4 regions of the Brevibacterium sp. GP-SGM9 genome follow, and region 1 is predicted to be linked to each of the others. Evidence: riboswitches for the same ligand, from Rfam matches in the RefSeq annotation. Region 1 holds a riboswitch; each other region holds the start of a gene.
What was found. Region 1 has a riboswitch for thiamine pyrophosphate ahead of ACH82I_RS05945 (ECF transporter S component). Riboswitches for the same ligand answer to the same signal wherever they lie in the genome.
Positions count from the first base shown of each region.

Region 2: linked by a shared signal. The riboswitch ahead of ACH82I_RS07535 (TenA family protein) and the one ahead of ACH82I_RS05945 (ECF transporter S component) in region 1 are both predicted to bind thiamine pyrophosphate.
Region 3: linked by a shared signal. The riboswitch ahead of thiO (glycine oxidase ThiO) and the one ahead of ACH82I_RS05945 (ECF transporter S component) in region 1 are both predicted to bind thiamine pyrophosphate.
Region 4: linked by a shared signal. The riboswitch ahead of thiM (hydroxyethylthiazole kinase) and the one ahead of ACH82I_RS05945 (ECF transporter S component) in region 1 are both predicted to bind thiamine pyrophosphate.

Region 1 covers NZ_CP178563.1:1,291,028-1,298,358, forward strand. Annotated here, with positions in the region: gene ACH82I_RS05930 (DUF4916 domain-containing protein) at 84-623, shown strand; gene ACH82I_RS05935 (universal stress protein) at 773-1,753, shown strand; gene ACH82I_RS05940 (metallophosphoesterase) at 1,806-3,656, opposite strand; TPP riboswitch at 3,780-3,888, shown strand; gene ACH82I_RS05945 (ECF transporter S component) at 3,912-4,541, shown strand; gene ACH82I_RS05950 (ABC transporter ATP-binding protein) at 4,541-6,037, shown strand; gene ACH82I_RS05955 (energy-coupling factor transporter transmembrane component T) at 6,045-6,869, shown strand; gene ACH82I_RS05960 (hypothetical protein) at 6,902-7,331, opposite strand, start outside.
Region 2 covers NZ_CP178563.1:1,633,187-1,640,517, forward strand. Annotated here, with positions in the region: gene ACH82I_RS07505 (aconitate hydratase) at 1-33, shown strand, start outside; gene ACH82I_RS07510 (catalase) at 121-1,605, opposite strand; gene ACH82I_RS07515 (hypothetical protein) at 1,854-3,263, opposite strand; gene ACH82I_RS07520 (HutD family protein) at 3,512-4,081, opposite strand; gene ACH82I_RS07525 (MFS transporter) at 4,328-5,761, shown strand; gene ACH82I_RS07530 (VOC family protein) at 5,834-6,196, opposite strand; TPP riboswitch at 6,265-6,371, shown strand; gene ACH82I_RS07535 (TenA family protein) at 6,368-7,060, shown strand; gene ACH82I_RS07540 (ATP-grasp domain-containing protein) at 7,195-7,331, shown strand, end outside.
Region 3 covers NZ_CP178563.1:789,992-797,322, forward strand. Annotated here, with positions in the region: gene ACH82I_RS03550 (amino acid permease) at 1-1,094, opposite strand, end outside; gene ACH82I_RS03555 (response regulator) at 1,185-1,832, opposite strand; gene ACH82I_RS03560 (histidine kinase) at 1,873-3,021, opposite strand; gene ACH82I_RS03565 (DedA family protein) at 3,214-3,885, shown strand; gene ACH82I_RS03570 (histone deacetylase) at 3,892-4,467, shown strand; gene ACH82I_RS03575 (ketopantoate reductase family protein) at 4,421-5,368, opposite strand; gene thiE (thiamine phosphate synthase) at 5,370-6,104, opposite strand; TPP riboswitch at 6,116-6,218, shown strand; gene thiO (glycine oxidase ThiO) at 6,209-7,331, shown strand, end outside.
Region 4 covers NZ_CP178563.1:3,467,316-3,474,646, reverse strand. Annotated here, with positions in the region: gene thiE (thiamine phosphate synthase) at 1-652, opposite strand, end outside; gene thiM (hydroxyethylthiazole kinase) at 649-1,614, opposite strand; TPP riboswitch at 1,602-1,720, opposite strand; gene ACH82I_RS15535 (sugar ABC transporter permease) at 1,847-3,058, opposite strand; gene ACH82I_RS15530 (ATP-binding cassette domain-containing protein) at 3,055-3,879, opposite strand; gene ACH82I_RS15525 (substrate-binding domain-containing protein) at 3,951-5,045, opposite strand; gene ACH82I_RS15520 (LacI family DNA-binding transcriptional regulator) at 5,157-6,242, opposite strand; gene ACH82I_RS15515 (GNAT family N-acetyltransferase) at 6,394-7,331, opposite strand, start outside.

The DNA.
Region 1 (7,331 bases):
GGCCAAGCCCCGGCACTCGGCAGGGCCCGCCGGGTTCCGGCTGAAGTCTTCTGCCGCGGCCCACGATGTGGGACGATGGCACAATGACGCGCACCGCCTTAGACTACGACGACAATTGGTTCGACGACGCCGAATTCTCACAGCTGCGACGACGCATGCCCATCCCCTACGTCAACGCGATTCCCGTGCGGGTCGGAGAGTCGGGCAAGGTCGAGCGCATCGGACTGCTTCTGCGCAGTCTTGACGACGGCACCCTGGGCCGTGAGGTCGTCGGTGGACGGATCCGCTTCCACGAGTCGATCCGCGCGGCGCTGATGAGGCACGCGGAGAACGATTTGGGGCCGATGGCCCTGCCCGTCATTCCGCCGGCGATCGCCCCGTTCCACATCGCCGAGTACTTCCCGACAGAGGGCTCCTCCCTTCTCTACGATCCGAGGCAGCACGCGATCTCGATGTGCTTCATCCTCGAGGTCCGCGGCGAGTGCACCCCGCGCGCCGATGCGCTCAGCCTCGATTGGCTGACTCCGGAGGAGACGCAGCGAGAGGACATCGTCTCCGAGCTCTGCCACGGCCAAGAGCACGTCCTGCGAGTCGCCCTCGCGCATCTGGGCTTCCCGATCTGAAGGGTCGAGCTCGCCGGAGCAACCTGAGCCGGAAATTTTTCTACAAGACGTAGAAGTCCTTTGATAGACTGGCCCTGATGCCGACGGAGTTGGTTTTCGGGGCCGTCGTCGGTCTCAGGGTTGGTCAGGCCCCGATGGAGAGGTCCATCATGACTGCCGCACCCCGTCCCACCGATTCTCGCCCCACAGATGCCCGTGCCACCGATTCCCGTGCATCCGAGGCGTCGCTGGAGCATTCACTGGGAGTCCTCGTCGGCTTCGACGGTTCCGAGCTGTCGGCCCTGGCCGTTCGCCACGGCGCTGCGGAATCGACCCGACGCAATGTCCCTCTGACCGTCGTCACGTCGTATACGGAACCGGTCCCCGTCTATGCGAACATGGCCTCCATGCCGCCCGAGAATGAGGCCGAGGTCGCCGAGCGGGCAGCGGAGAGGACCCTCGCCGAGGCGGTCGAACTGCTCCGCGATCACGAGGGCCCGAAGAGCTTCCGCACCGCGCCCGGCGATGCCGCCGGTGTCCTCATCTCCCTCAGCACCAGTGCCGATGTCGCCGTCGTCGGCGCCCGCGGCCGCGGCGGTTTCATGGGTCGGATACTCGGCTCGGTCTCCACCGCCCTGCCCGCCCATGCGCACTGCCCGACGATCGTCGTGCCCCGGCACTCAGGCTCCGGAGAGCACTCGCCGGCTGCAGGGCAGGAGTCCGGTCCCGTCGCTATGGCCGTGGACGGCTCGGAGGCCGGCCGGGTCGCGATGTTCACCGCGGCCCAGGAGGCCTCGCTTCGGCGCACCGGGCTCGAGATCATCTGCATTCTTCCCGCGGGCGAGGAATGGCTGTACTGGTACCCCGACCTCGAACTCAGCTCCGAGGTCACCGGGCGTCGCCAGAAGCAGCTTGAGACTGCCCTGGGCACGGAGGCCGAGGGGCTGCAGGCTCAGTTCCCCGAGCTGCCGATCACCACCTCGGTGCCGGTGGGCGATCCGAAGTCGACGATCGTCGAGACCACCGGCCGTGCCCAACTCACGGTGCTGGGCACACGCGGTCGCGGAGCCGTGAAGTCGGCGCTGCTTGGCTCCGTCTCCCGCGGAGTCCTCAATCATGCCGCAGGCCCGGTGATGATCGTTCCCAGCTGAGCTGGTGTCGATCCCAACTGAGCGGGTGTCGCTCGCTTTGCGAGCGGAGGGCTCAGTGACTGCAAGCGCGACGGCGACGTCTGGCGAGGAGCACCAGTCCGGCACCGAGGAGAACGGCGGCGGCGCCGATGGCGACCGGCAGTCCCATCTCACCGCCGGTCCGGGGCAGGTCGCCGCCGACCGGGTCTGTGCTACCGGCACCGGCGTCGTGGGAGTCCGAGTCGGACTCCGCTCCGGCAGCGTCGGATTCCGCCTCCGCGCCCGGGTCACCTTCTCCCCCGTCGGAGCCTGCTTCTTCGCCCGCGCCGGCCTCAGCGCTTTCATCTGCCGTTGCTTCGGTGCCGCCTGAGTCAGCTTCGGTGCCGTCGGCGCCCGCATCCGCTCGGGCGCCAGCGTCGGAATCCGCTTCAGAACCAGTATCGGTGTCCGCTTCGGCAGCATTCGCCTCGGAACCCGCGTCCGTGCCCCCTTCAGCGCCTTCGGATCCGGCGTCTGCCTCCGCTCCTGCACCGTCCGCCTCGGCACCATCGGCGTCCGCCTCGGCGTTCGCACCGGGATCAGGGTCCTCGTCGCCGGCTCGAGTGAGCTCGACGTCGTCGATCTGCTCGGAGGCGGCCTGAGCCGAGACCTGTCCGTCGGCTCCTGACGGCACCTCGTAGGTCGTCGCCCGCAGTGCATCGTCGGAGACCCGCATCCTAGTGAACGCGGGAACGTCGTTGTGGACGCTCTTGGCCTCCCAGTCGAGACCGGGCACGTAGTCGTAGAACTTCGACCCCGAGGACGAAGTCAGCGTTAGATAGAGGGTCTGCCCTTCGTCCTTCTCCTGCTCGCGGCCGTCATCGGATCCTTCGACCGGCTGCCCCTCGGAATCCATGAGGAAGGTCCGGTTATAGATGTGATCGTGCCCCGAGACGACCAGGTCGATGTCATTGCGAGCGGCGACCGGCGGAATCGCCTTGCGCAGCTTCTTCACATCGAGATCATCGTTGTGCGTCGCAGTCGAATAGATCGAGTGGTGGAATCCGAGGACCTTCCACCGGGCCTCGTCACCGTGCTCAGCCACAACCTCGTCGATGAACTCGGCATGCTCATCCGTGTCGAGATTGTTCGAGTTGATGTTGATGAACAACACGCCGGAGTCGATGAACCAGTAGTCGCCGCCGGAGGTGATCAGTCCGTCTCCCCCGTGATCCTGGCTGACGTTCGGTCGGTTGAAGTGCTGCTCGTATGACTTCGAGCCGACATCGTGGTTGCCGATCGTCGTCGCCTGGGGCACGGTCCGGGTCGCCTCCGGAGCGAGATACTGTGCGTACTCGTCCTGATCGCCCGCCGAGTTCACCTGATCACCGAGCGAATAGAAGAAGCGCGGCGCCTCGGCCGTGGTCAGACCCGAACTCAGCGTCCGAGCCCAACCGGTCGCATCATCGGGCTCACCGCTGCCGGAGCCGACCTGCGGATCACCGAAGACCAGGAACTCGCTGTCCCCGCCCGGCGTGCCGGTGGTGAAGGTCTCCACCGACGTGAACCCATCTTCTTCGCTGCCAACCTGGTAGGCGTACTCGGTGCCCGCTTCCAGACCGGTCATGCTCGCATGGTTGTAATGTCGCTTGAGATCGGACGAGCGACCGGAATCGGAGGTCTCAGCGCTGTCGGCGTCTTCGGGCAGCTCTTCGCCCTCGAGCTCGGAGACCTTCACCCACCGAACCTCTCCCCCATCCGAGCTCTCGCTCATCCACGACAGATTGCGGGAGAACTCATCCGCACCGACCTGCAGAACAGGATCGGTGATCGTCGAGTCCTCGACCACCTCGGCGTGAGCCGGAACGAGAGCGGCGACGAACGCGGTGAGAAGTGCGAGAACCGACGCGGAGCTGAGGGACCTGATGAGAAGCTGAGTTTTCACCAGACCATTCCTACCGAGCAGTAGTAACAGAAGAGTCTGCGGCATACGTCCCTGCCTGAAACGGCAGGTGAACGCTCCATGATGAGAACGGCTCGGCCGAACCCAGACCCTGTTGTACAGTGGTGGCTACGACAGGGGAGCGCCGCGAGGGGCGCTGAGAGTGCAGATGAAGCTGCAGACCCTCGAACCTGATGCGGTTAGCACCGCCGAAGGAAGTCGAGACTCTTCTACCCCTCCTTGATCTGAGGAGGCACAATGCCGAAAACGACCGCACCGGAACCCGCTGCGAAGACCGCACCCGCACACACCCAGGCACCGAAGACGAAGAAGTGGCGGGTCGTCGACTACGTCACCACAGCCGTCCTCGGCATCGCCGTCGGACTGATCTTCTGGGTGCTGGCCCTGAGCTGGAAGGTCCTCGAACTCGGCTTCCAGGCCTTCCCACCCTCGATCGGACTGATCGCCGGACTCTGGGTCCTCGCCGGACCCCTGGCCGGAGCCATCATCCGCAAACCCGGTGCCGCCCTGCTCTGCGAACTCATCGCCGCCGTCGTCGAAGCCGTCCTCGGTTCGCACTTCGGGGCCACCGTGCTGCTGTCCGGGCTGATCCAGGGCCTCGGCGCCGAAATCATCTTCGCGGCCTTCGGCTACCGCCGGTTCTCACTGTGGATCACCACACTCTCCGGCCTCATGGCCGGGGCCTTCATGTCCGTGAGCGAGAACATCATGTACAACGCCGAATGGCAGCCGAGCTTCCAGATCGCCTACGCCGTGTGCGCGATCGTCTCCGGTGCCGTGATCTCCGGCATCGGCGCCTGGTACGCCTACCGGGCGATCGCCCGCACCGGGGCGCTGAGCTCCTTCGCCTCCGGCCGCATCCGCTGATGTCCCTGCCGATCACGGCGCACGGCTACTCGTGGACCCATGCCGACCGCGAACGAGCCGCCGTCGGCCCCCTCGATCTCGACATCGCCGCCGGTGAGAAGATCCTCCTGCTCGGCCCGTCCGGGGCAGGCAAGACCACGCTTCTGCATGCGATCGCCGGCGTCCTGCCGGCTGAGTCGGGAGAGTCGACCGGTGAGCTGCTCGTCGGAGACGCCGCACCGGATCCTCGCCGAGGCGGCACCGGGCTGGTCCTCCAGGACCCCGATTCGCAGGTGATCTTCTCCCGGGTCGGCGACGATGTCGCCTTCGGAATGGAGAACCTGAGCCTGCCCGCCGCGACCATCGAGTCGCGCATCCCGAGCTCACTGGCGGCAATGGGCCTCGAACTGCCGGCGAATCACCCGACCGCGGCACTCTCCGGCGGCCAGAAGCAGCGTCTGGCCCTGGCCGGGATCCACGCCATGTCTCCCGAGGTCATCGTCCTCGATGAACCCACCGCGAACATCGACCCGGACTCCGCGGAAGCGGTCCGGGACGCGATTCTCGCCACCCAGGCGGCCACCTCGGCGACGATGCTCATCGTCGAACACCGGGTGAGCCTGTGGCTCGACCACGTCGACACCGTCGTCGTGATCGGACGCCGTGGATTGCTCGCCCAGGGCCCGCCGAGGCGGATCTTCGACGATCCGGCGCTGTCCGAGGTCCTGCATGAGTGCGGGATCTGGGTACCCGGGCGCCACGAGAACAGAAGCCCGGTCGAACCTGCAGATCACACCGAAAGCGAGGTGCTGCTGCGCACGAGGGACCTGAGTGTGGGGCGAGCGCGGGCGAAGGTCCCGGCCGCTGTCGGGCTCGACCTCGCGATCCGGGCGGGTGAGGTCGTGGGCATCCTCGGCCCTAATGGCGCGGGCAAGTCCACGACGGCACTGACCCTGGCCGGGCTGATCCCGGAATTCTCCGGTGAGGTCCTCGCCGAGGCGGGGCTGCGGACCGGGACGAAGCACGCCCGACCGTTCCGTTGGCCTTCGGCCCAGCTGGCGCCGCGGATCGGGATGGTCTTTCAGGAGCCCGAGCATCAGTTCCTCTCCCGCAGCGTCGCCGAGGAGTTGGCTCTGGGGCCCAAGCTCGCCGGCTGGTCGGCGACCGAGATCGATGTCCGGGTCTCCGAGCTGCTCGATGTGCTCGGTCTCGACGGTCTTGCCGAGGCGCATCCGCAGGGACTCTCCGGCGGCGAGAAGCGGCGGCTGTCGGTGGCGGCGATGATGGCTCCCCGCCCGCGGGTCCTCATCGTCGACGAACCGACCTTCGGCCAGGACGCACTGACCTGGGCGGGACTGGTCGAACTGTTCCTCGACGTGCTCGCCCACGGCACCGCGGTGATCGCGGTCAGCCACGACCACGCCTTCCTCGATGCGATCGGTGCCAGACGAGTCGAGCTTCCGGCCTCCGGGTCCGGTGTTCGGGTCGAGGCGAAACGGGGTGCTCGTGTCGACTGAGACTCGATTGCAGGCAGAACGCTCCGAGGTCGAAGACCCCAGCCAGCTCATTCCTGTGGTGCGCCGGACCGCCCTGGTCCGATGCAATCCGCTGACGAAGATCGCCGTGGCACTCATCCTCATGGTCGGGGCGCTGCTGAGCATCGACCTCGTGTCGGCGGGCGTGGTCCTCGGGTTCACCCTGCTCGGCCTGCCGGCGACCGGGCTCGACCTCTTCGCCGCGCTCAAGCGCCTGTGGTTCCTGCCGCTCGGTGCGCTGCTGGCGGCCTGGGGCACGGCAATCCTCGCGGAGAAGACCGGAGCCGTCGTCATCGATCTCGGCCTGCTGCTCATCACCACAGGCTCTCTCGATGCGGCGGCGGCGATCTTCGTCCGTGCCCTGGCCTTGGCGATTCCGCTCATCGTGCTCGCTTCGACGATCGATCCGCGCGACCTCTCCGATGCCCTCATCCAACATCTGCGACTGCCCGAGGTGGTCGTCGTCTCGGTGCTCGCGGCCTCCCGGCTGCTCGGATTGCTCGTGAGCGAATGGCAGACCCTGTCAATGGCCAGACGCGCGAGAGGTGTGGCCGGAGGATCGATCCTCCGCCGCACGGGGAGTCTATTCGGCGGAGTCTTCGTCTTGCTTGTGGTCTCGATCCGCCGCGGCACCACTCTGGCCATGGCGATGGAGGGCAGAGCGTTCGGGCGTCCCGGCAGGACGTGGCGGAGGCGTTCGACATTCGGCGCCCGTGATCTCGTGGTCGTGGTGCTCGCGATGGGCGTGTGCGTGCTCGCAATCGTCGCGGCTCATGTCCTGGGTACGTGGAACCCGATCATCGGCGGGGACTGAGAGGTCAGGATTCGCTCAGTCCTCAGACACGCTCAGAACTGCTGGAGGAAGCCCTTGAGGAAGGCCCGCCAGTCCTCGAGCGCTTCGGGGCTCGGCAGCTTCGACGCGGTGATCACCACGAGCGATCTGTCCTCGGTTTTCGTCTCGGCCGCGATCTCGCTCTTCGTCCCGTCCTCGAGGTTCGCTCTCCAGAATGAGCGCTTCGCCGTCTCCGAGGTGCGAGGTGCAGCGGAGAGAGCGACCCCGTTGAGGGATCCGTCGACGTGGGAGGCGAGCGCGGCGACGAGGTCGCTGCGCTGCCCGACGATCGTGCGGGAGACCGCGACGTCGAAGGTTCCGTCGGCGCGTTGGCCGGGCACCCGCCTGCCGATCTCCTGCTCATAGGCCACGACAGCACCCTGGACCCACCAGCCGTGTTTGTCGACGACGCCGTCGAACTGCGGATAGAGGGCATCGGCGAGT
Region 2 (7,331 bases), 340 kb from region 1:
CGCATCGCCCAGCGGGCTGCGAAAGAAGGCTGACCCCAGCTACCTGACGGGCGCCCAGATACCTGGCGCGAGGTATCTGGGCGCCCGTCGGGTAGCAGTTGGAAGCGCGAGGTTCGAGGCTCAGCTCTCGGAGCGGTACTTGTCCTCGATGGCCTGACCCACCTCGGCGTCGATGTTCTTCCAGTACGTGAACACGTTGGTCAGCACCGGCTCTTCGACCCCGTCCTGGAGCATTCCGACGACGGTCTCGATGAGACCTTGACGCTCCTCTTCGGAGTAGACCCCGCGGACCAGGGTGTGTGCCTGGCCGAAGTCGTCATCCTCGGCGTGGAGGGTGTAGGCGCTGCGGACGAGTTCGCCGTCAGATTCCCAGCCGTTGTCGACCGGGCCCTGTTCTTCCTGGTAGGCGCGTCCGTACGAGTTCGGGGCGTAGACCGGCGCGTTGCCCGAGTGGTGGTATTCCATCTGCCCCTCCTTGTCGTACGCGTTCGTCTTCGTTACGGGTGCGTTGACCGGCAGCTGGTTGTAGTTCGTGCCGATCCGGTTGCGCTGCGCATCCGGGTAGGAGAACACGCGGCCCATGAGCATCTTGTCAGGTGAGATTCCGGTACCGGGCACGGTGTTCGAGGGGCTGAAGGCCGCCTGCTCGATCTGTGCGAAGTGGTTCGACGGGTTCTCGTTGAGGGTGAACCTGCCGATCTCCACGAGCGGGTAGTCCTTCTTCGACCAGGTCTTCGTCAGGTCGAAGGGATTGAACCGGTAGGTCTTCGCCTCTTCGTAGGGCATGATCTGGACGTTGACGGTCCAGGACGGGTAGTCGCCGCGTTCGATCGCGTCGAACAGATCGCGGCGGTGCATGTCCGCGTCCTCCCCGGCCATCTTCCCGGCTTCCTCGTTGCTCATGTTCTCCACGCCCTGATCGGTGTGGAAGTGGTACTGGACCCAGAACTTCTCACCCTCGGCATTGACCCACATGTAGGTGTGCGAGGAGTAGCCGTTCATGTTCCGCCAGGTCTTCGGCAGACCGCGCGGTCCCATGAGGTAGGAGACCTGATGGGCCGACTCGGGCGAGAGCGACCAGAAGTCCCACTGCATGTTGTTGCTGCGCAGGCCCGAATCGGGGGTGCGCTTCTGCGAGTGGATGAAGTCGGGGAACTTCATCGGATCGCGGACGAAGAAGATGGGCGTGTTGTTGCCCACCATGTCGAAGTTGCCTTCTTCGGTGTAGAACTTCAGCGCGAATCCGCGCACGTCACGCCAGGAGTCCGGTGAGCCGAGTTCGCCGGCGACGGTGGAGAAACGGGCGAGCATCGGGGTCTTCTTGCCCTGCTGCAGGAAATCCGCCTTCGTGTAAGCGGAGAGGTCTGCGGTGATCTCGAGTTCGCCGAATGCTCCCGAACCCTTCGCGTGCGGGCTGCGCTCGGGCACCCGCTCCCGGTCGAAGCGGGCGAGCTTCTCGACGAGGGCGACATCGTGGAGGAGAAGCGGACCGTCGTTTCCGACGCTCAGCGAATGGGCGTCGGATTCCCTCCGGGCACCGGTTTCGGTCGTCGAGGGCTTCTTGCTGTCGTGTCCTGGGTATTCATGATCGGTGTGTAACGTCATTGCATCTCCTTCAACCACTTGGGCGCAGGATGGCGGCTCAAGACCACGGCGTCTCGTCACACGCTGAAAATCACTCATCCTCGTGTGATGAGACGGAGGGCCGTACGCCACTCACCTGATATCGATTTCCCGGCATCGACGACCATCTTGGGGACGGCCGTCGGAGCTGATTTTCACGCTAGCCAGGTTCTCCACCCAGTACAACCAAGGCCACCCTGCCCTCATTCCCGAATCCGGAGTCGATCAGCTCACCCCTGCGCCGAGGCTGAGCCGCCCGCGCTTCCGCCGCCGGAGCCGCTGCCGGAGCCTCCCGAGCCGCTGCCGGAACCGCTGCCCGACCCCGAGGATCCGGAGCTGCCGGACCCGGAGCTCGAGGACGACCCACCGGCCGAGGACGATCCCGAGGAGCTCGAGCTTCCGCTCGAGGAGTCGGTGCCGCCGCTGGACGAGTCGGTACTGCCCTGGCTGGATCCCTCCGATGTGGTCGATCCGCTGGTGTCCGCATTCGACCTCGAGCTTGCGTCGGTGCCCTGTTCGGCCTGTTCGCCGGTGCTCGTCGACCCTGAGGTGTCCTCACCCGCCGAGGTGGACTCTCCCTCGCTCGACGTCGAGTTCTCGCTACCGCCCTGATTCGCGTTCTCTCCCGAGCCGGATCCTGAACCGGACGATCCCGAATCTGCGGAGCTGCCGCCGTCCTCGCTTGTCCCGGTCTCGTCGCCGCTGCTCGAGTTCCCAGACACAGAGCGGGAGATCTCCGATGTGCCCGGAGAGATGTCGGCGTCGGTGAAGGATTCGGCCATGACGACTGCGCCGAGGCCGATGCCGAAGGCGGCAACGCCGATCGTCAGCGGGTAGAGCACCCGCTTGCGCCGCAGCTTCTGCCACCAGGACTGCGTCTCATCGTCGTCGTCGACCGCCGTTGCCGGCTCGGAGTCCTGGGGCTCGGTTCCGGCGGCAGCGGCTGCGGGGAATTCCGCCGAGGCGGTCCCTCCCCCGGGCTCGTCCGCCGGTCGGCCGCCCGCCGCGTTCAGGGGTCGGGCGTCGACGAGGGTCGCATCGTCGACGCCCGTTCTCCGGTTCACGGCTCCGGCTTGGGCCTTGACCGCCGGGGCGAGCTTCTGCCCGACTTCCTTGATCTTCTCTTTGCCCTTGTCGAGGCTGCGACTGTAGAGGGTCACGGCCAGACCGGTGACGATGCTCGCAACACCGGCACCGACGACGGTGCCGGCCACGCCGAGCTGTCCGCCGATCACCGAGGAGGTGGCCGCGGCACCGGCACCGGCGAGCAGCTGCGTGGCCGAGATCCGGCCTTCGCTCTTCTTCTCGTCCTTGCCGTCGGACTCCTGCGGCTGGGCCTCGGCCGTCTGGACCGCGTCGCCCGCATGAGCGGATGGTGGTGTCGGGGAGGTGCGCGACAGCGCGGCGGTTCGGGACACGTCGTCCCGGCGAATCGGATTCGGGGGCATCACCGGGGTCGTCACATGCTGGGTCGGGGTCGTCGAGTCGGCCCCGGACTGTCCGGTGTGCTGGGTGGCGGCGAGTTCCTCGGTGATGAGCGGAAGCGTCTGAGAGTGCTGCGCTGCATTCTCAGCGTCCGTGGTTCCCTGCTCGTCTCCCCGTTTGTTCGGTGTGTTTGATTCGCCCTGATTCGATGCCAATGTTCCTCCAAAAGCCCGTGCTTCGAACCAGTATGCGACGGCAATGTTCGGACACCCTGACCCGCCCTCGTCGAGGCTGAGAGTCCGCTGATGGCCGCGACCGCCAATGGCGTCTCTGACCAGTAAGGACGTCGGTTCGTGTGACGCAGAGGACAGTCGACTCGCACCATTTCCTCAGGCTCGGATCACGGGTACGAGGTCGCCGCGGGAGCCCGCCGTGCGCGGCAGCTCTGCGAGTCGGTATCGCCTCAGTGCAGGATGACCGCGCCGAGCCCCGCTGGCAACACCTCGGCGGCCTCGAGTTCGAGCAGCTGGAAGCGAGAGTATCCGGGGACCTCGTCGAGGGTCACGGCGAAGCGGTGCCGTCCGACCGCAGCATCACTGTCGATATCGCTGTCGATTGAGAGCCGCATCGCGGCCGCTGCACCGCCGCTCGCCACAGCATCAGCGTCGGCATCGGCATCGGCATCGGCATCGGCATCGGCGACCATGAGGTTGACCGCATGGCATGGGCGGGACAGTTCGAGGAGAGTGACCTCCTGCTCGCCGTGGAAGCGGAGGACCTGCCGCGGTTCCACCCGGTGCACACGTCCATCGATCTCGAGGACCACCTCGGCGGTGGGAAGGAACGATCGCGCCATCCCCGGCAGGGAGGAGAACCGGCCTGGCATTTCAAGTGCTGCGATGCTCAGCCGCCAGCGCCGCAGTCCGGGGGTCAGCGCCACGGAGTCGGCGAGCGAGACCAGCTCGGTCGTCTCTCCGGCGCCGTTGGCCCAGGGGACGGGTGAGAGTTCGTGAAACGAAGTGAGCACGCGCATGGGTTCACTGTAGCCGCGAGATCAGCGCTCCTGCGGTCGGAGAAGATCCCGGAAGAGGAAGAGGACTTGCCATAGGAGCTGAGAGGACTAGCCTTGAGTGGTGCTTTCGGTCGGGGCGACTCGGACGATCGCACGAGCGATCTTCACAATCGCGAGGGGCATGCCGGGTTCGACCGCGCATGATTCTCGGTTCCCTGAACGACTGTTCTCGTGTGCCTCTCACGACATCAGCAGGGAGGGAAGCACATGTTCGGTCCAGACAATGTCCGGCGCCGGTGGCGTCCGGAAGAGATCACCGTGACCAAGCCCGATGTGACCAAGCGGGCGATCGGCGCCGCGGCCATCGGCAACATCACCGAATGGTACGATTTCGGCGTCTACGGCTATCTGGCGGTCGTCATCGAGGGCATCTTCCTGCCGAAGGATTCGGGCCCCATCGGCCATATCATCGTCGCCGGTCTCTTCGCCGTCGCCTTCCTCGTCCGCCCCCTCGGAGGTCTCTTCTTCGGTCCCCTGGCCGACAAGATCGGCCGCAACAAGGTCCTCGCGATCACGATGATCATGATGGCCGCGGGCACATTCCTCATCGGTGTCATCCCCGACTACGCGACCGTGGGTCTGTGGGCGCCGTTCCTGCTGCTCGCCTGCCGACTGCTGCAGGGCTTCTCGACCGGCGGCGAGTACAGCAATGCGATGACCTTCATCGCTGAATACGCTCCGGACCGGCGGCGCGGGTTCCTCGGCAGCCTGCTCGAAGTCGGCACGTTCACCGGCTATGTCCTCGGCGCTCTGTTCGCCACGATCATCCAGGCCGCGTCCACCCCGGAATTCCTCGAATCCTGGGGATGGAGGATTCCGTTCTTCGTCGCCCTGCCGCTCGGCTTCATCGGCGTCTACCTGCGCACGAAGCTCGCCGACACTCCCGCCTACAAGGAGATGGAGAGGCTGTCGGAGCAGGAGGAGCAGAAGAATCATGCCAAGGGCGAGTTCAAGAAGATCTTCGCCCTGTGGCCGAACCTGCTCGCCTGCTGCGGACTGGTCCTGGCCTGGAACGTCACGAACTACATGCTCACCTCGTTCATGCCGCTCTATTTCCCGATGGTCGAGGACATCCAGGGCAGCGGCGGGGTCTCCGAACTGACCTCGCAGATCCTGCAGATCCTCGTCATGGCCGCCTGCCTGGGTCTCATTCCGATCATCGGACGGGTCTCGGACAAGGTCGGACGCAAGGCCGTGGTGAGAACAGGTTCGATTGCGCTCATCGTGCTCTCGTTCCCCTCCCTGTGGCTCATCCGCGGTCACAATGACGTCGTCGTCTTCCTCGGGCTGCTAGTGATGGGTCTGAGCCTCATCTGCTTCAGCGCGACGATGCCCTCGACTCTGCCGTCGCTGTTCCCGACGATGGTTCGCGCCGGTGCCCTGGCGATCGCGTTCAATGTCTCGATCTCGCTGTTCGGCGGCACCACTTCGTTCGTCATGACGACGCTGATCAATGCGACCGGGTTCCTCATGTGGCCGGCGGTCTACCTGGTGGCGGCCGGAGTCGTCGGACTTATCGCCATCCACTTCGTGCCGGAGAGCAATCGTCGTCCCCTGTGGGGTTCGACCCCGTCGGCAGCGTCGAAGGAGGAGGCGAAGGACCTCGCCGAGGAGCTCAACAGCGAGGCCGAGCACGCCTGAGGTCCGGGCGCGAGCATCTGGGTCGTCGGCACCGGCCCTCCGGGCGAGCTAGGCCCCCGACGGCTCAGTTCATCAGTTCTGGCACAGGCAGAACGGGTGTCCGGCTGGGTCGAGGAAGACGCGGAAGGTCTCCCCCGGCTGGTCGGCCGCCTTTCCTGCCCCGAGTTCAGTCACAGCCGCCTCGGCGACGTCGAGGTCATCGACCATGACGTCGATGTGCATCTGCTGCGGGTGCGCCTGACTGGGCCAGCTGGGGGCGTGATAGTCCTCGACCTGCTGGAAGCAGATCGGCGGCCAGGAGTCGGATGTGATCTCTGCCCAGGTTCCGTCCTCATCGACGTTGACAGTCCAGTCGAGGAGTTCGCCGTAGAACTTGGCGAGTTCGCCTGCATCAGGAGCGTCGAGAACGACCACGGGCTGCTTTGCGATAGCCATGATGCGAGTCTACGCCGCGGCACTGACGCAGAGAAGAGACCCTGAGCGAAGGCGCTGGTGTTAGGCTCGAATCACCCCAGGGGAGCGCCGAGAAGCGGCGCTGAGAGTGCGAAGAGCAGACCCTTTGAACCTGATCCGGTGAGCACCGGCGGAGGAAGTGAGGACACGGCAATGACCACTATTGAGCTGAACGAAGGCGGACCCGTGACCGCCCTGAGAGCCCGGTCCGCAGAGGCGTGGGACGCCGCTGTCGGACACAGGTTCGTCACCGAATTGTTCGCGCGGACCGTCGATGACGCCGTGATGAGCACGTACCTGATCCAGGACTATCAGTTCTTCGAATCGTTCCTGTCCATGCTCGGCGCCTGCGTCGCCCACGCCGACGAGTTGACGCCGAAGCTGCGGTTCGCCAAGCAGCTCGGAATCCTCGTGGCCGATGAGGATTCGTACTTCGTCCGCGCCTTCGCCGAGGTGGGAGTCGGCGAATCCGCCTACGCTGATCCCGAGCTGACCGTCCCGACCGCAGGGTTCAGCGACTTGATGGACGAGGTCGTCGACTCGGCTTCGTACCCGGATCTGCTTGTCGTCCTCGTCATCGCCGAGTGGCTCTACCTCGACTGGGGTGAGCGTTCGGATCCGCTGCCGGAACGAGACGTCCACGCCGGGTGGATCGAACTGCACCGCGGGACGGACTTCCGCGCCTGGGTGCAGTTCCTCGTCGATGAGCTCGACCGCGTGTTTCCCACCGGTGATGACTCGGAGTCCGTGGCGGCGCAAGACAGACTGGCACGGATCTGGCAACGGGCGGTCGATCTGGAGTTGGCGTTCTTCGATGAGGCGTACGCGGTCAACGACGTTTCGTGACCCCGGCGCACTCGGTCCATATTCTGTTTCCCTCGCATGGATAAGACCACCCGGACTAAGATTGTTGAACAGATCAGAGGTGCGGGTGTACTCAGTCACCCGACACTGCCGCTGGAGGATGCGAGGTATCACCGATGAGCACACAGCTGCTTCCCGTCGCGGACGGTCCCGCGGTCTACATCATCCATGACAATCCCGAATGGATCGCCCCGTTTGCGCAGGCACTCGAGCGTCTCGGCGTCGACTATGTCGAATGGCTTCTGCCTGAGGC
Region 3 (7,331 bases), 500 kb from region 1:
ACCTCGGTGAGGAAGCCGAACAGACCGATCGCTGCGGTGGCCAACAGCGCCATGACGGGAACTCCACGTTCGTTGAGGCGGGCGAACAGCCTCGGCGCGGTTCCCTCCTTGGCCATGGCGTAGAGCATGCGGGTCGAAGCGTAGAGGCCGGAGTTGCCGGCCGAGAGGATGGCGGTGAGGATGACGGCATTCATCACCGAGGCGGCCACGGCGATCCCGGCGCGTTCGAACACGAGAGTGAACGGCGAGGCCGTGATGTCCTCATTGTTCGCCGCCGTCAGCAGCGACGGATCGGTGTAGGGCAGGAGGAAGCCGATGATGGCGATCGCGCCGATGTAGAAGAGCATGATGCGCCAGAACACGGTGCGGATGGCGCGGGGCATGTCCCGACGCGGATTCTCCGACTCACCGGCGGTGACGCCGACGAGTTCCGTACCTTGGAAGGAGAAGCCGGCGATCATGAACACGCTGATGATCGAGACCCAACCACCGACGAACGGGGCTTCACCTCGGGTCCAGTTGCTCACCCCGGGTGAGTCTCCGCCGATGATGTCGACGATCATGAGCACACCGAGAACGAGGAAGACCAGCACCGCGGCGACCTTGATCGCGGCGAACCAGAACTCGCCTTCCCCGAAAGCCTTGGCCGAGAGGAAGTTCAGTCCACCGAGCAGCGCGAGGAAGATCGCGGCCCACACCCAGGCGGGCACATCGGGCAGCCAGAAGGACATGATGACGCCGGCGGCGACGAGCTCGGCGGCCAGGGTGATGGCCCAGTTGAACCAGTAGTTCCAGCCCATGGCGAAGCCGAAGGAGGGGCTGACGTATTTGGTTCCGTAGGTGTGGAACGAACCGGCCACGGGCAGGTGGGTCGACATCTCCCCGAGGGACTGCATGACGAAGAGGACCATGATCCCGATCGCCGCGTAGGCCAGCAGCGCACCTCCGGGGCCGGCCTGGGAGATCGTCCCGCCGGAGCCGAGGAAGAGTCCGGTGCCGATCGCTCCGCCGATGGCGATCATCTGCAGGTGCCGGGACTTCAGCCCCCGCCTGAGTTGGCGGGTCTCCCCCGCCGAGGTGGCTGTTGCGTTCATCGTGTCCCTTGCCTGTCGGAGAACTGGTGTCCCAACCGGGACCCGGCCATTCTTACCACATTCAGGTGTCCTTGGCTGGGGTGCGCGGCCTCAGGACTGGTCGAGGAAGGCCAGCACCGCTGCCACTCGACGGCTCGTCGTCTCTCCCGCATGGAGTCCGAGCTTGTCGAAGATCGCACTGATCGCCTTCTCGACGGAGCTGATCGAGACGTAGAGCCGCTCGGCGATGCCGCGGTTCGACAGGCCTTCGGCCATGGCCTCGAGGACTTCGTTCTCCCGGGGTGTGAGCGCGGACAGGGAATTCTGCTTCTCCGAGGTGTTGAGCAGCTGGCGGACGACATCGGGATCGATGACGGTGCCGCCCGCCGCGATCCGCTGAACCGATTCGAGGAACCGGTCGATATCGGTCACCCGGTTCTTCAGCAGGTACCCGACTCCCACGGTTTCGGTGCCCAGCAGCTCGGTGGCGCATTCGCGCAGCACGTACTGGCTGAGCACGAGCACCCCGATGTCCGGGTAGGTGCGTTTGATCGTCAGTGCCGCTTCGAGCCCCTCCGTGGTGTGGGTCGGCGGCATCCTGACATCGACGATGGCGAGGTTCGGGCGCAGTGCGGCCACGGCTTCGAGCAGCTGCTCTCCGTCATCGACCGAGGCGACGACGGAGATGCCCTCGTCTTCGAGGAGGCTGCGCACTCCTTCACGCAGCAGCACAGCATCGTCGGCGAGGACGACCCGCATCGCCTCGGCGGTCTCCGAGGCGTGCGGGGTTGCAATGGTCTCAGGCATAGGGGATCTCCGCTCTCACAGTGGTTCCGGTCTTCTCGTCGCTGTCGATGCTCAGTCTGCCGTCGAGGGCTCCCACCCGGCGGGAGAGTCCCTGCAGCCCGCTTCCGTGCGGGTCCGCTCCCCCACGGCCGTCATCGACCACCTCGGCGATGAGGGCCTGCTCCCCGGCGGTGACGCTGATCGTGATGGATGCGGCCTCGGCGTGCTTGACGACGTTCGTCACTGCCTCCCGGACGACGAAGTAGGCGGCGGACTCGATGGCCTGGGGCACCCGTCGGTCGGGGACCGTAAGGATCGTCACCGGGATCGGGCAGTGATCTGCCACCCGGTTGAGCACGGTGCCCAGACCGTGTTCGTCCAGTGCCGTCGGGTAGACCCTCCAGGCGACCTCCCGCATCTCATCGATGAGGTCCTGGGACTGGACCAGCGCATCGTCGAGGAGGTGGGCGACCTTGGCAGGATCCTGCGCACGCTGTGCCCGGGCGATGAGCACCGACAGGGACACGACGTTCTGCTGCACCCCGTCGTGGAGGTCGCGTTCGATCCGGCGCCGTTCCTCGTCGATGGCCACGACCACGCCCTGTCGGGTCTTGAGCAGTTCGGTGATGCGGGTGTGATGAGCATGCGGCCGGGTCACCTCGGTGACCATTCCGTCGACCTTCCCGTGCAGCCAGCTCGCGGCCTCGGCGAGCGCGATCACACCCAGCAGGTTCGCCGCCCCGTAGAGGACGCCGACGAACAGCGTCGGCTGGGTGATCGTCCAGGCGTCGAAGCCGATGGTGATGCTGCCGCCGATGAAGAGTCCCTGGATCAGCGAGCCGAGGGTGACGAAGAGGAAGCCGCTGGCCAGATTGAGGACCGGGATGAGGATGAGGATGGCGATGAGGCCGTTGAGGAAGAAGAACACGCGTCGTCCCGGATCCGGGCCCAGGCTGATCCCGAAGCCGCGGAACTGGCGTGCGCGCTCCCAGCCGCTGACTCTGTGCGCCCACCGGGAGCTCGGCGGGAGGCAGGAGACGAGGATGAGGGGCAGGAACAGCAGTCCGCCCCAGAGCACGCCCCACACTGCTGCCGCCCAACGGGTCGCGAACATGCGGGACTCGCGGGGAATCCGAGCGGTCAGCGACATCGGCCAGGGCATGGGTCGATCGTAGCAACGCGGGTCTGCCCGCGCCCATGGGTTCGACCGCAGTCCGAACTTCCGGTTTCCCGCATACCGACGCCGGCATGCCTGCGCGCACGCCCCGGGTGAACCTCAGGCCGTGCTCGGGTCCACCGACCTCAGCCCTGCGCTGTGCCTCGTATCCGCCGTCTCTGCGGGTCACTACCGTAGATGAGTATGGACCTCGCCCTGCAGATGCTCACCGACACCGTGACCTCCCCATGGGTGTACCTGCTCATCCTCGTCTGCGCCGGACTCGATTCGCTGCTGCCCGTGGTCCCGTCCGAGACGGTGCTCATCACGGCGGCCGCCTATGCCTCCACCGGGCAGCCGCATCCTCTCGGTCTGCTCACCGCGGCCGTCGTCGGTGCGGTAGCCGGGGACTTCGCCGCCCACCTCGTCGGTCGCAGCGGGGGCGGAGTGGTCCAACGGTGGCGCCGCCATCCGCGCCTGGGCCGGGTCCTCTCCCGTTCCGAGGAGATCTTCTCCCGCCGAGGCGGTGCCGCGCTCATCGCGGGCCGATTCGTGCCCGGCGGGCGCACGGCGGCGACGATCGCCTCCGGGGTGCTCGCGTTTCCGGTGGGACGGTTCCTGATCTTCGATTCCCTCGGTGCGCTCGCCTGGGCAAGCTATTCCACATCCATCGGCCTGCTGGGCGGGCTGGTCTTCGAGGACCGTCCCCTGCTCGGTGTGGCGCTGGGAGTCGGGATCGCCCTCGTGGTGACCGTCATCGCCGAGGTGGTCCGGCGGATCGCCGAGCACCGATCCTCTCCGCACGGCACCGGTCGGACACACCGAGAACCGACCCGCTCGACGACAGTTCAGGCCGACATGGCACGATAGACGGAGATGTCTGAATCACTCGTCTGGTACGTCAGCTACGGATCGAACATGGCCCGGAACAGGCTCGCCTGCTATCTCGAGGGCGGTCGTCCCGAGGGAGCGTTCGTCACCTATCCCGGGGCGCGGGACCACAGTCAGCCGCGGGCGGAGTCCGGCATCGAACTGCACGGCTCGATCTACTTCGCCGGGAACTCCAGTGTCTGGGGCGGCGGCATGGCATCCTACGACCACGCCGTGCCCGGTCCCACGCCGGCCAAGGCCTATCTCATCACCGCCGAACAGTTCGCGGATGTCGCCGAACAGGAGATGCACCGCGCCCCGTCTGCGGAGAATTCCGTAGAGCGGCTCGCCTTCGAACTGCCCTCCGGTGCCTCTCATGCCGTCGGACCGGGACGCTATGAGACGCTGCTCGTCCTCGGCCGCCGGGACGAGGTGCCGCTGATCACGTTCACGGCCCCGCACGGCGCCGCGGACGTCGAACACACTGTACCGACGGAGGCCTATCTGGCGATGCTGCGCCGCGGTCAGGACGAGGTCACCGCACTCGGAGGGACTCACCCGCTCGCAGCTGCACAAGTGTGAGGTCGAGCAGGGGCGTGGCCACACCGAGTTCGCTCGCCGCTCGGGCCAGATCGCCGAGGATGTGCTCCGTCTCGCTCGGCAGACCCGCTGTCACATCCCGGTAGAGCGATGAGGTGAATTCCGATCCTGCAGCGGTGAGCATCGACAGTGTCATCTCCCGCGAGCTCTTCGACACCGGATGACCGGCGGCCGCGGCGATGGCCTCGAGTTCGTCGACGATGGCGACCACATGGTCCCGGCCGCCTGCTTCCATGATCGCTCCCACCGGGGCTCGGAACAGGCAGGTGACGACACCGGCGGCGGCGATGAAGACCCATTTCTCCCACAGTCCGTCGACGATGGTGCCGATGATCTGCAGCTTGAAGCCGGGGACGTCGAGTGTCTTACTGATGTCGGCCGGAACCTCGGCTCCGTCGAGATCGCCGATGGTCATCACCGCCAGATCCGTCATCTGGACGATCGCATCGTCTTTGATGGTGCCGACGATCTTGACGAGTCCGCCGAGGACCTGCCCGGGGAACTCCTGCGTCAGCCGGTCGATCTGTGCCATGCCGTTGAGGAAGGGAATGATCTGCGTTCCGGGGCCCACCGCCGGGCGGATGTCGTCGATGATCGATTCGAGACCGTTGGCCTTGACGGCGACGATCACCAGGTCGAATGCGGTGTCGCCATGTTCGGGCCCGGCCGCCTCGGCGAGTTCGGAGGCAATGAGCACGGCAACGTCGTTCGTCTGATCCTCCCCCGGGGCGATGAAGCGCAGGCCGTTCGCGCGCAGCTTCTCCGCCCGTGCCGGACGGACGAGGAAGGTGACGTCACGTCCGGCTTCGAGCAGCCGGGTTCCGAACGCGCCGCCGGTGGCTCCGGCGCCGGCGATGAGGATCTTCATGTCCTGTGCTCCCATCTCAGCGAACCTCGCTGCTGTCATCAGAATTCGTCGTCACTGCGGTCCTGAGCGCGCCTGCGGCCGCCCGGGGATCATCTGCCTCCGTGACCGCACGGACGACGACGATGCGACCGGCTCCTGCCGCAGTCACCTCGGCGAGGCGCTCACCGTAAGAGATCCCGCCGATCGCGAACCAGGGCTTGCTCACCGCCGAACCGAGGCCACGCAGCGGCTCGAGCCCGATGGCTGCGCGGCCGGGTTTGGTGGGGGTCTCCCACACGGGACCCAGACACAGGTAGTCCACGTCGGGGTCCGCCTCGGCGGCCTTCGCCTGCTCGAGGGAATGAGTCGATCGCCCCAGGATCACATCGGGTCCCAGCACGTCCCGTGCCTGCGTACTTGTGAGATCTCCCTGTCCGACGTGGAAGACGTCGGCGCCAACGAGGAGTGCGACGTCTGCACGGTCGTTGACGGAGAACAGCTTTCCGTGCCGGTGTGCTGCTTCTCTGAGCACCATGAGCGCGTCGATCTCCGCGCGGGCTTCGAGGCCCTTGTCTCGGAGCTGGATGATATCGGCTCCTCCGGCATAGGCGGCGTCGAGGAATTCGGCCAAGTCGCCTCGTTGACTGCGGGCATCGGTGCAGACGTAGAGCCTCGCCTCCTCGAGCCGGTCTTCGCGGAAGCCTCTGGTCCTGGTCTCGGACGGACTCGGAGCGTCTCGGACTGCGGTGCGCATTGTCTTATCGGCGGCCATGATCCTAGAGTAGAGGAGTTCGCGGGAGCCTCATAAAGAGGCTGAGAGGGCTTCGTGCCGACCGTCAGACCTGATGCGGATCATGCCGCCGGAGGGAGAAGCCCATGCACGCCATTGTGGTCGGGGCCGGGATCATCGGCCTGTCGACGGCCTGGTTCCTGCGCCGTTCCGGTGCCGCCGTCACCATCGTCGATCCTGCCCCCATCTCGGGTGCCACGCATGCCGCCGCTGGGATGCTCGCCCCCGCCGCCGAGGTGGCCTGGGGTCAGTCTCCCCTGTATCCGCTCATGCGCGCCTCCGCCGAGCTCTACCCGGAGTTCGCCGCAGCGGTGGCGAGCGCGACCGGTCACGATCTGGGGCATTCGTACGCCGAGACCCTCGTCTGCGCCGGAGACCGGGCGGATCTCGCTTCGCTGCGCGAACTCACCGCCTTACAGCAGGCGAACGGCTTCGAGACCACGCTGCTCAGCGGGTCGACGGCCCGCGAGCTCGAACCCTCGCTGGGGCCGGGCGTGTGCGGGGCGGTGAGGATCCCCGGCGACCATGCGATCGATCCTCGCCGGCTGTCTGCGGCACTTCTCTCGGCCGTCTCCGATCATCTCGTCACCCAGCGAGTGACCGGTCTGGTCCGGTCGGGGCAGCGCACCTGCGGAGTCGACCTCGGTGACGGAGGCAGGCTCGAAGCCGACCAGGTCGTCATCGCCGCCGGGGCTGGCTGCAATGAGATCATCGGGGCCCCGAGCCTGCCGCTGCGTGAGGTGTGGGGCGAGGTTATCCGTCTGCGCTTACCGGAGAGTTCGCCGCCTCTGCTCACCCGCACCGTCCGCGGTCTGGTCAATGCTCGTCCCATCTATGTTGTGCCGCGACCCGACGGGGAGCTTGTGCTCGGAGCCACCTCCCGGGAGGACGGACGCGGCGGGCTCAACGCCGGCGGAGTCCACCGGCTGCTCCAGGACGGCGAACGACTCGTCCCCGGCATCCTCGACGCCGAGATCACCGACATCACCACCCGAGCCCGACCCGGTTCGCCCGACGATGTGCCGATCATCGGCCGCATCGACCCGGGGTGCGTGATCTCGACCGGCTATTTCCGCCACGGCATCCTGCTCGCCCCCTTCGGCGGCAGACTCACCGCCGAACTCGCCACCGAACTCGCCTCCGACAGCGGAGTCACCTGCGACGAGGACTGTGAGTGGCTGCCGGCCGGGGCTCTCGATGCGGTGTCTC
Region 4 (7,331 bases), 1.8 Mb from region 1:
CCCGGCAGATCGCCGAGACCACGCAGATCCCGATCAGCCCCCGTCCCCGCAGCTCACCCGCACGCTCGGTGCTGATGCCGCCGATGGCGACCGCCGGCAGACCCGCCAGTCCGGCCAATTCGCCGAGGCGGTCGGGCCCGATCCCATCCGGTGCGTCGGATTTCGTCGTCGTATCGTAGACCGGGCCGATGCCGACGAGGTCGACGACGCCCGTCTCCCGGGCCGCGGCGAATTCGGCCGCGTTCGCCGCGGACAGTCCGATGAGCGGTGCGGGGCCGAGTCGTCTGCGGACCTCGGTCACGGAAGTGTCGGACTGGCCGACGTGGATGTGGACGTCCTCGCCCTCGGCGATGAGACGCTCGGCCACGGCCACTCGGTCGTTGAGGAAGACGGGTACCTGCCGGTCGGTCCCGGCCACCGCCTCGGCGACGGCACCGATGACCTCCCGGGTCAGGGACTCGAACGCGGTGTCGTCGATGTCCTTATCACGGACCTGGACGATGCCGACTCCCCCGGCGACGGCGGCGCGCACGGTCTCGGCGACGCTGCGACCGGCCTCGCGGCACTGGGCGGAGTCGGTGACGAGGTAGAGACGGGTGTCGATGCCCGTCAGACGGTCGGTGGCCGCGGACTTGCTCGAGGTCACGCTCATGACTGCGGTCCTCGGTCGGCTGCGGTTCCGGCAGCGTCTGCGGCCTCGGACTCGGCTGCGGTTCCGGCGGAATCTGGGGCCACGGTCCCGATCTCGACAGCAGCCTCGGCGATCTGCTCAGCCGTCGTCGCATAGAGAGCGTCGAGGAAGTTCACCGAGTAGCTGCCGGGCCCGTTCGCCCCGACCGCCGCGGCCTGCCCGGCGACCTTGAAATGGGCATGGGCGGCGATCACGGCAGTGAACTTCGCTGCGGCATCGGCCTGGCCGGCACCGGCCTTCTCGACACCGGCGAGGTAGGCCGCGGTGACCGCCCCGAGCGAACACCCGGTGCCGATGACCAGCGGCATGAAGTCGTGTCCGCCGGCGATCCGGGCGACATGGTCGACACCGTCGATATGGGCGACGACCGCATCCCTGGGCCCGGAGACCGCGACCACGGCTCCGGTCGAGCGCGCGAGTTCCGCGGCGGCCGGGACCACCGCATCCACCTCGTCGGTGGATTCGACTCCCCGGCCGCCCGCTCCGGCGCCGGCCAGAGCCGCGATCTCCGAGGCGTTGCCGCGGATCGCGGTGGGGCCCGACTTCGCAGCCCGGTGGATGCGAGTGGTGCGGAAGTCCACGGCCCCGATGCTCACGGGATCGAGCACCCACGGTGTGCCGTCGTCGAGAGCCGCTTCGGTGGCGGCGTCGGCGGCGAGGAACTGCTGGTTCGTGGCCGTGCCGAAGTTGACGAGGAGTCCGCTGGAGACGCGGGTGAACTGTGCGGCATCGGCGTCGTGGTCGAGCATCGCCGGGGAGGCGCCGATCGCCAGGAGCACATTGGCACTGAACTGCTGCACCACGGTGTTCGTGATGCATTGGATGAGCGGGTTGCCGGCACGCAGTCGCTCGTGTGCGGAACGGAGACTTCCCGGCAGGTCGCCGAGGCTCCCGAATTCAGAACGCAGGTCGAAGTCAACCATGACGATCCCTTCGCTAGTATGGCCCAGATCAGGTTCGATGGGTGTTCTCTCAGCCTCATCGAAATCCGCGGCTGCGGATCCTCATGAGGCACCCCATGTCATTGCCCTCGACTCTATCAGTCGCTCCCAGCGTGGCGATTCCTCTCGCAGTGAACTCGTCGAAAGCAGAGCTGAGCGTCGAGGGCAGACTTCAGAAAGTCTGCCCTCGACGCTCAGGTGCGCGCTCGTTCGGCTACCCCCTGCCCACGTAGCGTTGGCCGCGACGGCTGAGCGCGTCGATGACCACGGCGGCCAACAGCACGAGTGCGGTGATGATCTGCTGCGCATCGGAGTTGAAGCCGATGAGATAGAGACCGTTGTTGATCGACCCGACGACCAAGGCACCGAGCACGGCCGCCCACGCCGTTCCGCGACCGCCGAAGAGCGAGGTGCCGCCGATGACCGCCGAGGCGATCGCATTGAGCAGGTCCTGGGTCGGCACGAGCGTCGATCCGGCGTTCGTCGTCACCCCGGCCTTGATGAAGCCGAAGAGCGCGGCAAGAGTTCCGGCCGCCATGAACACGCTGATCCGCACCCAGGTCACCCGGATGCCGGCACGCCTGGCGGCCTCGACCTTGCCGCCCACGGCATAGATCGACCGACCGTAGCGGGTCTTGCGCAGCACCAGATCGATGACGATGGCGATGACGATCATGAGCAGGAACGGCATCGCCAGACCGAAGTCCTGATTGATGAGGACGAGGAAGCCGAAGACGATCGCGAACAGCAGGACGATCCGCACCGTCACCGAGGTCCAGCTCGGGGCTTCGAGGCCCTCACTGTGCCGTCGCAGCTTCGAGTAGATGATCCCGGCGCCGAAGCCGATGATCGCCACCGCACCGAAGACATAGGCCCAGACTGCGGGGAAGTAGAAGTTCGCGAAGTCGAAGGCGAAGGTGTCCGACATCGACAGGTTCTTCTGCGTTCCCAGGGTGGTCAGCGTCAGCCCGGTGAAGGCGAGCAGACCGGCCAGGGTGACGACGAAGGCCGGAATGCCGATGACGGCGAAGAACCAGCCTTGGATGGCGCCGACGACCAGGCCGAGCAGCAGCATGATGATCAGCGCCAAGATCGGCGGAACGCCCTGCCTGACCACGAGCACGCCGAGCAGCGAGGCCGCCAGACCACCGAGTTGGGCGAGCGAGAGGTCGATCTCACCGAGGAGCAGGATGAGGTTGATGCCGAGTGCGAGGATCGCAATATAGGCGACCGTCGAGGACAGATTGACGAGATTGGCCGGTGACAGGAAGCTGCTGTTCGCCGATTGGAAGACGATGACGATGACGACGAGGGCGAGGATGACCGGCAGCGAACCGAGCTGGCCCTCCTTGACGCGGCGGACGAAGGTCGCGAAGAACCCCTCATGGGAGATCCGCTCGTCGGTGATGAATGCGTTGCGGGTCATCGGCGCTCACCCCTCCGGGTCGCCCGCTGCGTGACGACGTTGTCGCTGGCACCGGTGATCGCGGCGACGAGCACGTCGGTGCGCTCATCCCCGTCGAAGTCGCCGGCATCCTTGCCCAGACGCAGGACGTGGATCCGATCGCAGACGGCTTGGACATCGGCCATATTGTGGCTGACCAGCAGCACCCCGAGGTCACGTTCCTTGAGCCGTTCGATGAGGTTGAGCACCTCGGCGGTCTGGGCCACGCCCAGGGCCGCGGTCGGTTCGTCGAGCATGACGATGGAGGGATTGCCGAGTAGGGAGCGGGCGATCGCGACCGTCTGCCGCTGACCGCCGGACAGAGCCGCGATCGGCACCCGCACACTCGGGATCTTCGCCGACAGTGACCGCAGGAGCTCCCAGGACTTCGCTTCCATGGACACCTCGTCGAGGACTCCTCCCCGGGTGTTCTCATGCCCGAGGAACAGATTGGCCACGACGTCGAGGTTCTCGCACAGCGAGAGGTCCTGGAAGACGGTGGCGACTCCGGCCTTCTGCGCGTCCTTCGGGGAGGAGAACTTCTGCTGGGTCCCGTCGATGATGAGTTCGCCCTCATCGGCACCGTGGACTCCGGCGATGACCTTGATCAGCGTCGATTTGCCGGCGCCGTTGTCGCCGACGAGTCCGACGACCTCGCCGCGGCCGATGCTCAGGTTGATGTCGGTCAGCGCCTGCACGGCGCCGAACCGTTTGTTGATTCCGCGCAGCTCGAGCACGGGCTCGCTGCCGCCTCTCGGCGACCGTGGTGAGGCGGAGGCCGTTTCGGATGTCTCAGGTGTCATCTGTTCCTACTTGTCGATGTCGATATGTGTGCCGGAGCCCGATCGGACTCCGGCACACACGCTGCGTGCTCTTACTTCACGCCTGCTTCTTCGCAGAGCTTCTGCACGTCGCCGGAGCAGATGTCCTCGGCCTTGATCTGGTCGCCGACGATGTCCTTGACCGTGTCCTTGGTGACGACCTTGGCTTCGACGAAGTCCGTCGGGGTGTCCTTGTAGGTCGTGCCGGCCTCGGGCTCCTCACCGGAGGCCAGTGCCACGGAGGCCTTGGCCGCGAACTCGGCCTGCGGCGGGATCGACTTGTAGATCGTGGCGAACTGGTCGCCCTTGAGGATGTTCTGGAGACCGTCGACCTCCGCGTCCTGACCGGTGACCACGGTGTCGACCTTGGCCTTCTTCGTCGCCGCCAGGACGCCGCCTGCTGTTCCGTCGTTGGCCGCGTAGATCGCGATCGGGTCCTCGTCGGAGCTCTGCAGCTGTCCTTCGACCCACTGGCGAGCGTCGTCGGGGTTCCAGTCGAGGGTGTCGTGACTGCCGGCGATGTCGACGCCGGCGCCCTTGAGGGTCTCCTCAGCACCGGCCTTGAAGTCCGCCGCGTTCGGATCCTTCGGATCGCCGTTGACCATCCACACGGGCCCGGACTTCGGGTCGACGCCTTCGGCCTTGAGCCCGTCGAGGACGGCCTGCCCCTGGAGGTTGCCGATCTTCTTGTTGTCGAAGGAGGTGTAGTAATCCGCACCTTCGAAGAAGCGGTCGTAGGAGATGACCGGGATCTTCTTGGCCTCGGCCTTCGACAGGGACGAGGCGACAGCGGAGGCGTCGACCGGGTCGAGGACGATGGCGTCGACGCCTTCGGTCACCGCGGCCTCGACCTGCTGCTGCTGTTGGGTCGCGTCCTGGTTGGCGTTGCTGTACTTGACCTTGGCATCGGGATTGGCCTCGGCGACGTACTTCTCGAAGTTCGGCTTGTCGAGGGATTCGTAGCGCGTGGTCTTCGACTCGGGAAGGAGCAGCGCGATGGTGACGTCGCCGTCACCGCCGGAACCGCTGTCGGCCTCTTCGTTGCCCTGGCCCTTCTGATTGCCGCAGCCGCTGAGCGCAAGAGCGCCGATCGCGACCGAAGCGCCGAGGAGCGCGAACGCCTTGCGGGACTGCAGGTTGTGCTTCATTGTGAACCTTTCAATCATTCTGACAACGTTGTCAGGCTGGTGAATATAATTCGCTGATCGTGGCCCGGTGTCAACTGTTTCACACAAAATTCTGTGCGCGCCGCGACCGCCTCAGTTCTTGGGGGCTTCCTCACCACTGCCGCGTGCGATCACTCGCAGGGCGATCTCGACGGAGTCATCGCCGGATCCGGCACCGCCTCGCAACCCGGATGCCCTGTCTGGTCCGCGCCGCAGACCCTCGTCCTCACCGGCGCCGGTGCGCTCAGCCCGTTTCGGTCGCAGACGACGGACCGCCTCGGCGACCATCGTGTCCACGTCACGGTCGATCACGGTCACGTCGAGGAGATCGGCGGTGGGGAAATCGTCGATGCCGACCAGCGCCGGCCATTCGTCGAGGCGGCGGCAGGCGTCGATGGCGCCCTGGGTCAGGGTCGCCGAGAGGGCGATGATCGCACTCGGGGCGCGGCGCGAGCCCAGCCAGGCGGCGACGACGTTCTTCGCGCTGACCTCGTCGTGGGCGTCTTCGCGCATATAGGCCTGCCAGCCGACGTTGCTGCGGCCGACGAAGGCGGCTTGGATCCCCTCGAGCCGACGAGTGGTGATGAGGCTGGTCGAGTGATCGCCGACCACGCCGATGGCGATGTGCCCGTGATCGAGCAGCTGCGTCGCGGCCAGACGGCCCGCGGTGACCTCGTCACCGGTGATGACGTCGATTCCGGAACCGGCCACAGCCGGGTCGAAGGACACGATCGGCACGCTCGATGACCGCACGGCCCTGTCGTAGTGGGCCACCGCCTCCGGGTGAGCGCGGACGACGACGAGCCCGGAGAGGTCATTGGCGAGGCATTCGTCGAGGAAGGCCTTCTCACGCATCGGGTCTCCGCCCGCCACGGTGAGCACCGGACGCAGGTCGACGGCGCCGAACTCGGCCTCGAGGCGGGCGAAGATCCTCGCTTGGAAAGGGTCGTTCGCATCGCTGAGAACCACGCCGACATAGGGTGAGCTGGCACCGGCCCGCAGGCGTCTGGCGTTCGAATTGAGGCGGAATCCGAGTTCTGAGGCGGCGTCCTCGACCTTCTGCGCGGTCGCCGAGGCCACGTGCTTCTCGCCGTTGAGGACGCGGGAGGCGGTCTTGATGCTCACTCCCGCGCGCGAAGCGACCGTGGCCAGAGTCGGCCGATCGTTCTGCTTCGCCATGACCACACCCTTGCGTCGGATCCGTCGCAAGAAGTGTCCGCGACCGTAGAAATGATACTAACCGCTGGCATGCGAAGAGGACCCGGCCGACGCGGAGTTCGTCGGCCGGGTCCTCCCGGATTCATCGCCGAGGTGGCGGTGGCCTTGCCGGTCAGCGGGCCACGGGATTGTCCATCGTGCCCGCGTAGAGCAGCGATTCCGCCTGGTTGCCGATGTCGACCATCTGCTTCGTGTTCTTCAGCTGCAGCCGGTTGAGGCACGAATGGGCGAAGCTCTGGGAACGCAGATCCACGTCCCCGGATACCCCGCGGGCATGCTCGGGGTGCTCGGATTCGTACCGGTCGAGCACCTCGGCGACCAGCGACCAGAACTGTCCGGCGGGCAGCAGCCCGTCGACGTCGAGGATCCCCGACAGGTGGCGCAGCACCCCGTCGAACATGTCGGTGAACACGGACAGCGCCTTCTCGTCGCCGGGCACGAGCGCCCGGATCCGCTCGACGTCGGCAGGCAGTTCGCGCCGGCCGACCACGGCGACCTCCTCGCCGATGTCCTTCATGAAGGCGCCGGTCACGGTGTGCTCGTCGAGGACGAGGATGAGGTTCTCACCGTGGGGCATGAACACGAGATCGTGGGCGAGCAGGGCGTGGACGAGCGGCTGCAGGTAGGCGCGCAGGTAGGCCCGCACCCAGTCCGCGGGGCTCAGCCCCGACGCGCGGATGAGCTCGGCGGCATAGGAGACGCCCCGGTGATCCCGGTGGAGCAGCGAAGCCATGGTCACAACCTTCTGACCTGGTGCGATGGCCGTCAACGGGTTCTCGCGCCACAGGGAGGCGAGCATCTTCCGGTGCGGGTTCGTCTCCTGCGTCCGGTGGTAGACGTCACCGGCGTACCCGAGTGCCGAGCGCTCACGCAGCAGTCGGAAGCCCGCCTCGGCGAAGCTCGGATCGGAGCCGACGAGGTCGGCGACCCAGTCGTTGATCGCCGGGGTGTCGCGCATGTACTTCGGGGACAGCCCGCGCAGGAAGCCCATGTTCTGCACCGCGAGTGCGACCTTGACGTAGGGGGCGCCGGGACGCGAGTGGTTGAAGA